One region of the Bradyrhizobium sp. FW305-F6 genome, then DNA from elsewhere that is predicted to be linked to it. Evidence: predicted binding sites of a transcription regulator. Region 1 holds the regulator's gene; the other holds the start of a gene.
What was found. Region 1 encodes LexA, which represses DNA repair genes until DNA is damaged. Its sites were predicted from a motif close to TGTTCNNNNTGTGTTCNG; they were not measured.
Positions count from the first base shown of each region.

Region 2: a site for LexA is predicted at 1,754-1,771, ahead of AC3WLX_RS10435 (PA0069 family radical SAM protein). Genes of this name have one in related genera too.

Region 1 is NZ_JBYSYD010000001.1:23,489-27,060, reverse strand. Features, by position in the region: gene AC3WLX_RS00130 (hypothetical protein) at 1-106, shown strand, start outside; gene AC3WLX_RS00125 (molybdopterin molybdotransferase MoeA) at 320-1,531, shown strand; gene lexA (transcriptional repressor LexA) at 1,708-2,409, shown strand; gene AC3WLX_RS00115 (hypothetical protein) at 2,796-3,230, shown strand; gene AC3WLX_RS00110 (ComEC/Rec2 family competence protein) at 3,357-3,572, opposite strand, start outside.
Region 2 is NZ_JBYSYD010000001.1:2,164,869-2,168,440, forward strand. Features, by position in the region: gene rnhB (ribonuclease HII) at 1-480, opposite strand, end outside; gene AC3WLX_RS10435 (PA0069 family radical SAM protein) at 569-1,732, opposite strand; gene AC3WLX_RS10440 (phosphoketolase family protein) at 1,943-3,572, shown strand, end outside.

The DNA.
Region 1 (3,572 bases):
CATCAGCAAGGCGGCCGACCTGAAATCCCAGGCCGATCCGCTGCCCGACAAGGATCAAGGCCCCAGGGCGCCGGACGTCGAGCGGGACCGGCGGAGCGGGAGTTGACCGATGCCGGCCGTGGCGCTCGTCCTTCTTGTCCTCGTCATGGCGATCCTCGTGCCGGTCTTTCTCGCCTGCCGGATCCTGCCGCGACGGACGTGAGCTGCATTCCACACGAGCGAGATCACGCACGACATTCCGCGGGCGGCTTTGCCTCACGCGCCTCCTCGGCTAGAACACTGCGGCCCCATAGCCGATGTGCTCAGCAGGAGTTCACCCGTGGCCTTGATGCCGGTTTCTGACGCGCTCGCGGCGGTGCTGGCCGATGCCGAGCCGCTGGCCGAAGAGACGGTTGCCCTCGACCAGGCCTACCATCGCGTGCTCGCGCGCGACCTCGCGGCGCGGCGCACGCAACCGCCCGAAGCGATGTCGGCGATGGACGGCTACGCGGTGCGCGCGGCCGACGCAGCCACGATCAATTCCAGGCTTAATGTGACCGGCGAGGTCGCAGCCGGCCGTCCGTTCGCCGGAACAGTCGGCCCCGGCGAAGCCGTGCGAATCTTCACCGGGGGCGTCATTCCCGACGGCGCCGACGCGGTGGTGATCCAGGAGGACACCGTCGCGGACGGCAGCGGCGTCACGATCAAGGAGGCCGCGATTCCCGGGAGGCACATCCGCCCCGCCGGCGTCGACTTTGCTGAAGGCGACGTGCTGCTGCGCAAGGGAACTCGTCTCACCGAGCGCGATCTCGCGCTCGCCGCCGCAATGAACCACCCGCACCTTGCCGTCTGCCGTCGTCCGAAGGTCGCGATCCTCGCCACCGGAGACGAACTCGTGACGCCCGGCACCAGGCCGGGACCCGGCCAGATCGTCTATTCCAACGGCTATGCCCTGCATGCGCTGGCGCGCAGCGAGGGCGCCGAGACCATCGACCTCGGCATTGCCGCCGACACGCTGGAATCCACGTCCGCGGGCATCCGCCGGGCCCGCGAGCGCGGTGCCGACATCCTGGTCACGACCGGCGGTGCGTCGGTCGGCGACCACGACCTGGTCCAGCAGGCGCTGAGAGACGAAGGCATCGCGATGGCGTTCTGGAAGATCGCGATTCGGCCGGGCAAGCCGATGATGCACGGACGGCTCGACGCCATGCGCGTGATCGGCCTGCCGGGCAATCCCGTCTCATCCTACGTGTGCGCCTTCCTGTTCATGGTGCCGCTGATTCGTGCGCTGTCGGGCCGCTCCAACATTCGTCATCAAAGAGAGCGCGCCGTGCTGGGCCGCGACCTCGGTGCCAACGACCAGCGCGAGGATTACCTGCGCGCACGCCTGGAGCTGCGCGAGGACGGCACACCCGTCGCCGTCCCCGTCAATCATCAGGACTCTTCGCTGCTTGCGAATCTCGCTGCGGCACAGGTACTTCTCGTGCGCGCACCATTCGCGCCGAAGGCTGAGGCCGGCACGCCTTGCGAGGTGCTGCGGCTTCCGGTCTGAGCTCCGGGCCCGCACGTATTCCGCGAGCCTCGCCCCGTTCACCGTAAATTAAGCAGTTGCGGAACACATATCGAACATATAGGGTCCGTTCATGATTTGTTTCGAGGATGTAGCGGCTTATTGCCGAATTCATCGTCTCGGAATCGAACGACATCAACCGGGGGACTTAGGTCGAGATGTTGACGCGCAAACAATACGAGCTTCTGCGGTTCATCAGCGAGCGTCTGAAGGAAAGCGGCGTGCCGCCGTCCTTCGACGAGATGAAGGATGCGCTCGACCTGCGCTCGAAGTCGGGCATTCATCGCCTGATCACGGCGCTCGAGGAGCGCGGCTTCATCCGCCGCCTCCCCAACCGCGCCCGTGCCATCGAGGTGATCAAGCTGCCCGAGCTCCAGGCCGCCGCCGGCAATCGCCGCGGCTTCACCCCGAGCGTCATCGAGGGCAATCTCGGCAAGGTGCGCGCGAGCTCCAGCCCGCCCGCGGACGAGGGTGAACGGCCCGTAGCGGTGCCGGTGATGGGTCGCATCGCGGCCGGCACGCCCATCGAGGCGTTGCAGACCCGCAGCCACACCATCAGCGTGCCGCCCGACATGCTCGGCTCGGGCGAGCATTATGCGCTCGAGGTGCGCGGCGATTCGATGGTCGAGGCCGGCATCCTCGACGGCGACATGGCGCTGATCCAGCGCAACGAGAGCGCCGATACCGGCGACATCGTGGTCGCGCTGATCGACGACGAGGAGGCCACGCTCAAGCGCTTCCGCCGCCGCGGCGCCTCGATCGCGCTCGAGCCTGCCAATGCCGCCTACGAGGTGCGCATCCTGCCGCCGAACCGCGTGAAGATTCAGGGCAAGCTGATCGGGCTCTATCGAAAGTACTGAGCTTATCGAGCACGCCGCGCGCTTTCGACCGGCACCCTCGCTCCAAGATTGGAGCGGACGCTTCGTCCGCTTCGGCTGGATGGTCCCTCTGGTTCTGCGCTGACTGTCCGGCCCCTCCTTCTGCGCGACTTCCTGGTTCGCAAGCGCAGGCGTGCAGTCATTTCGCGCCAACCATCCGAGTTGATGCCGGCCGTCGCTGATCCGCGCTGCCGAATGCATCGACGCGCAGTTTGTTCCTAATCGCGCCGAGAAAGATAATGTGATCGCGTGCTGCGGACGCGAGCCGCAGATTTGCCCATAACCAAGCAGAGCGTCGCAGGCTCACTCTGAGAGAGGCCTGCGCCTCGAAGAGACGCGGGTCGCCATCTTCGCATGAGGAGCACCCGATGTGTGACTATAGCCTGCATGCCGTCGCGACACGCCCCGCCGAAGTCGGCGAGACGATCGTCACGACAACCTTCCGCGGCACCTCGACGCGCGGCTTCGCCTCCGCAGCCGATCTCTCCGTCGCGGTCTGCCTGCTGCCGGGAACGGAGCTCGCCTTCGCCGACAACGTCCGCTACGACAATCGCTGGATCTGGACGCGCACCGTCAACTCACGCGTCGGCAAGTTCGGCAAGATCGACCCGCACATTCCCGATCGGCATCACGATGCGATCGAATTCCCCGACGGCAGATACGTGCTGGTGACACAGCTCGTCGAAGGCCAGCGCGCAACCGTGCTGCAACTGCCAGTGACCCAGGCGGTGGGCGAACGCGAGCACAAGCCGCAGATCGTCGCCGACACGCGGTCCCCGATCGCACGCCAGCCGATCGGCTGATCGGTCGAGGCCCCCGGCGGATCGGTCGAGGGCCGGAAGTTGAAATGCCATCGCCGGCCGAGGCCGGCGAGATGGTATGGTTTGCGTCCTGCGCAGTCTCGCCGGACCGCCGCCCCGCATCGATCCTCAATCGTCAGCCTGCAAGTCGGTCTCCGATGGCGTTGCATCCCGGCTGCGCGGCGCGACCGTCCTCGGCGCAAGGTTGCCGTCGAAATCGCCTTCGCCGGCGCCTGCCGGCAGCCAGGGGCGACTGGCGCCTCTCGCCCTCACCGCCTGAACGGCAAAGCCGTCGCCACGCTGCGTCAACGCCAGCGCGCCTTGGCTCGCAAGACGCGGCCTGTC
Region 2 (3,572 bases), 2.1 Mb from region 1:
GAAGACGTGCCTCGGGGTCTCCGGCAGAGCCACCACGGCGCGCTTCAGCGCCCATAGCGATGCCCGCAGGATGTTGTCGCGGTCGATTCGCGCCGGCGAGGCGACGGCGACCGAGACCTGCGCCGTGGCGCATATCTTGTCGAACAGCTTTTCGCGCTCCTCGGCGGTCAGGCGCTTGGAATCGTCGATGCCGCGCGGGATGCGGTCGGGGTCGAGAATCACCGCGGCGGCCACCACCGGGCCGGCCAGCGGCCCGCGGCCGGCCTCGTCGCAGCCGGCGATCGGCCAGACGCCGCGCTTGATCAGCGCGCGCTCGCGGCGAAAGCTGGGGGCCGCAACGGCAATGATGCCTTTCTTGCCGGCAGGAACCTTCGCCACATCGGCCGCAGAAATCTTGGCCTTGGCTGGCACAGCCTTGTTCGCGGCCTTTTTCTTCGGCGCGGCTTTGGCTGGGGTCTTGGCGGAGGAGTCCCGAATCATGGCCGGGATCGTGCGCCAGGGGGCTTCGCCAGCGCAACCCTGAACCCAGGATATTCCCGCTATTCAGGCCGCCACTGCCAGCTGCCGCTCAAAACAGGCTGAGCTGATCGCCGTTCCGCTTTGGCCGGGCAAAGTGGTCCGTCGTCAGCTTGGAACGCCGCTTGTTGAGGCCGAGCCGCTCGCAGGCGATCTCGAAGCGGCGGCCGATGGTCCAGGCCATCGGTCCCGTGCCCTTCATCCGCTCGCCCCATTTGGCGTCGTAGTCGCGCCCGCCGCGCATGTCGCGGATCAGGGTGAAGACGTGGCGATAGCGGTCCGGATAGTTCGCCATCAGCCATTCGCGGAAGAGATCGCGGACCTCCAGCGGCAGCCGCAGCAACACATAGGCGGCTTCCTTGACGCCAGCATGGGCGGCGGCATCGAGGATGCGCTCGATCTCGGAATCGTTCAGCGCGGGGATCACGGGCGCAACCATCACGGTGGTCGGAATGCCGGCCTCCGAGAGCTGTTTGAGCGCCTCCAGCCGCTTCGTCGGCGTCGAGGCCCGCGGCTCCATGGTCCGCGCCAGCTTCGGATCAAGCGAGGTCACTGAGATCGCGACCTTGGCGAGATTGCGCTTGGCCATCCGCTGGAGAATGTCGATGTCGCGCAGGACCAGCGCCGATTTGGTGACGATGCCGACGGGATGCGAGGCGCGCTCCAGAACCTCGAGGATGCCGCGCATGATCTTCCGCTCGCGCTCGATCGGCTGATAGGGATCGGTGTTGGTGCCGATCGCAATCGTCCGCGGCTCGTAGCCGGCGGCGGCGAGCTCCTTCTCGAGCAGCGCCGGCGCCTCTGGCTTGGCGAACAGCTTTGACTCGAAATCCAGCCCCGGCGACAGGCCGAGATAGGCGTGGGTCGGCCGCGCGAAGCAATAGACGCAGCCATGCTCGCAGCCGCGATAGGGATTGATCGAGCGGTCGAAGCCGATGTCGGGGGAATCATTGCGGGTGATCACCTTGCGCGAAGTGTCGATAGCGACAGTGGTCTTGAACGGCGGCAGCTCGTCCAGGCTCTGCCAGCCGTCATCGAAAGCGACGCGGGCCTCGGCCTCGTAGCGGCCGCTGGCGTTCGACTGGGCGCCCCGCCCTCGCCTCCGCGCGCGCTCGATGGCGACGCCAAGCTCAGGGAAATCCGAAGGCGCACCCGCCGGCTCGGAGGGCGCCGTGACCGGCGGGTGCTTGAGAGCATGAGAGGATGCTGGACTCATGAAGCCAAGATAGCATGTGAACGGAACAAATCAAGAACACAAACCAAAAACGTGAAAACAACCCCATGCAAAGTAGAGCTGCCCAAACTTCGCGCGCTCGCCTTTGACCTCACGCAACATGGCCGTCACGACCATCCCGTTTCATGCCCGAAGGATCGATCGCCCCGGAACCGGGTTGGTGACGATCGCGAAGTGAAGGTTGGCAGGAACATGACAATCCAGCAAAAAACGGCCGAAGCGAGCAGCGACCTCGATCTGCTCGATCGCTATTGGCGCGCCGCCAACTACCTCTCCGTCGGGCAGATCTACCTGCTCGACAATCCGCTGCTGCGCGAGCCCCTGCGGCCCGAGCACATCAAGCCGCGTCTGCTCGGACATTGGGGCACGACGCCGGGGCTGAACTTCATCTATGCCCATCTCAATCGCGTGATCCGCGCGCTGGACCTCAGCGTCATCTATGTCTGCGGCCCCGGTCATGGCGGACCGGGCATGGTCGCCAACACTTATCTCGAGGGCAGCTACAGCGAGATCTACCCCGAGATCGCCCGCAACGCGGACGGATTACGCAAGCTGTTCAGGCAGTTCTCATTCCCCGGCGGCATCCCGAGCCATGCGGCGCCGGAAACGCCGGGCTCGATCCACGAGGGCGGCGAGCTTGGCTATGCGCTGGTGCACGCCTATGGCGCTGCATTCGACAACCCCGATCTGATCGTCGCCTGCGTGGTCGGCGACGGCGAGGCCGAGACCGGCCCGCTCGCCGCGTCCTGGCACTCCAACAAGTTCCTGAACCCCGCCCATGACGGCGCGGTGCTGCCGATCCTGCATCTCAACGGCTACAAGATCGCAAATCCCACCGTGCTGGGGCGGATGAAGGATGCGGAGATCCGCGATCTGTTCCGCGGGTTCGGCCATGAGCCCCTGTTCGTCGAAGGCGATGATCCCAGATTAATGCACCAGGCTATGGCGGATGCACTCGACGTCGCGTTGACGAGCATCCGCTCGATCCAGCAGCACGCCCGCGACGGGCGGACAAGCGTCGAGCGGCCGCGCTGGCCGATGATCGTGCTGCGCAGCCCAAAGGGCTGGACCGGCCCGAAAGAGGTCGACGGCAAGAAGGTCGAGGGCTTTTGGCGCGCGCACCAAGTGCCGGTCGCAGGCTGCCGGGAAAATCCGGCGCATCTGAAAATCCTCGAAGACTGGATGCGCAGTTACGAGCCCGAAGAGCTGTTCGATGCGAACGGCGCGCTCATTCCCGAGCTTCAGGCGCTCGCGCCCGAAGGCGTCAGGCGCATGGGCGCCAACCCGCATGCCAACGGCGGCCTGTTGAAGAAGGAGCTGAAGCTGCCGGACTTTCGCAGCTTCGCGGTGGACGTGCCGCAGCCTGGCGAAGTCATTGCCGAAGCGACGCGCGAGCTCGGCAAGTTCCTGCGCGATGTCATCCGCCTCAACGAGAAGGAGCGTAACTTCCGCATCATGGGCCCGGACGAGACCGCGTCAAACCGCCTCGATGCCGTGTTCGAGGCGACCGAACGGGTGTGGATGGAGCCGACCGAACCCTACGACGTGCATCTCGCCCAGGACGGCCGCGTGATGGAGGTCTTGAGCGAGCATCTCTGCCAGGGCTGGCTCGAGGGCTATCTGCTGACGGGACGGCACGGCTTCTTCTCGTGCTACGAGGCCTTCATCCACATCGTGGATTCCATGTTCAACCAGCATGCCAAATGGTTGAAGGTGACGCGCGAGCTGCCGTGGCGCCGCCCGATCGCCTCGCTCAACTATCTCCTGACCTCCCATGTCTGGCGCCAGGACCACAACGGCTTCAGCCATCAGGATCCCGGCT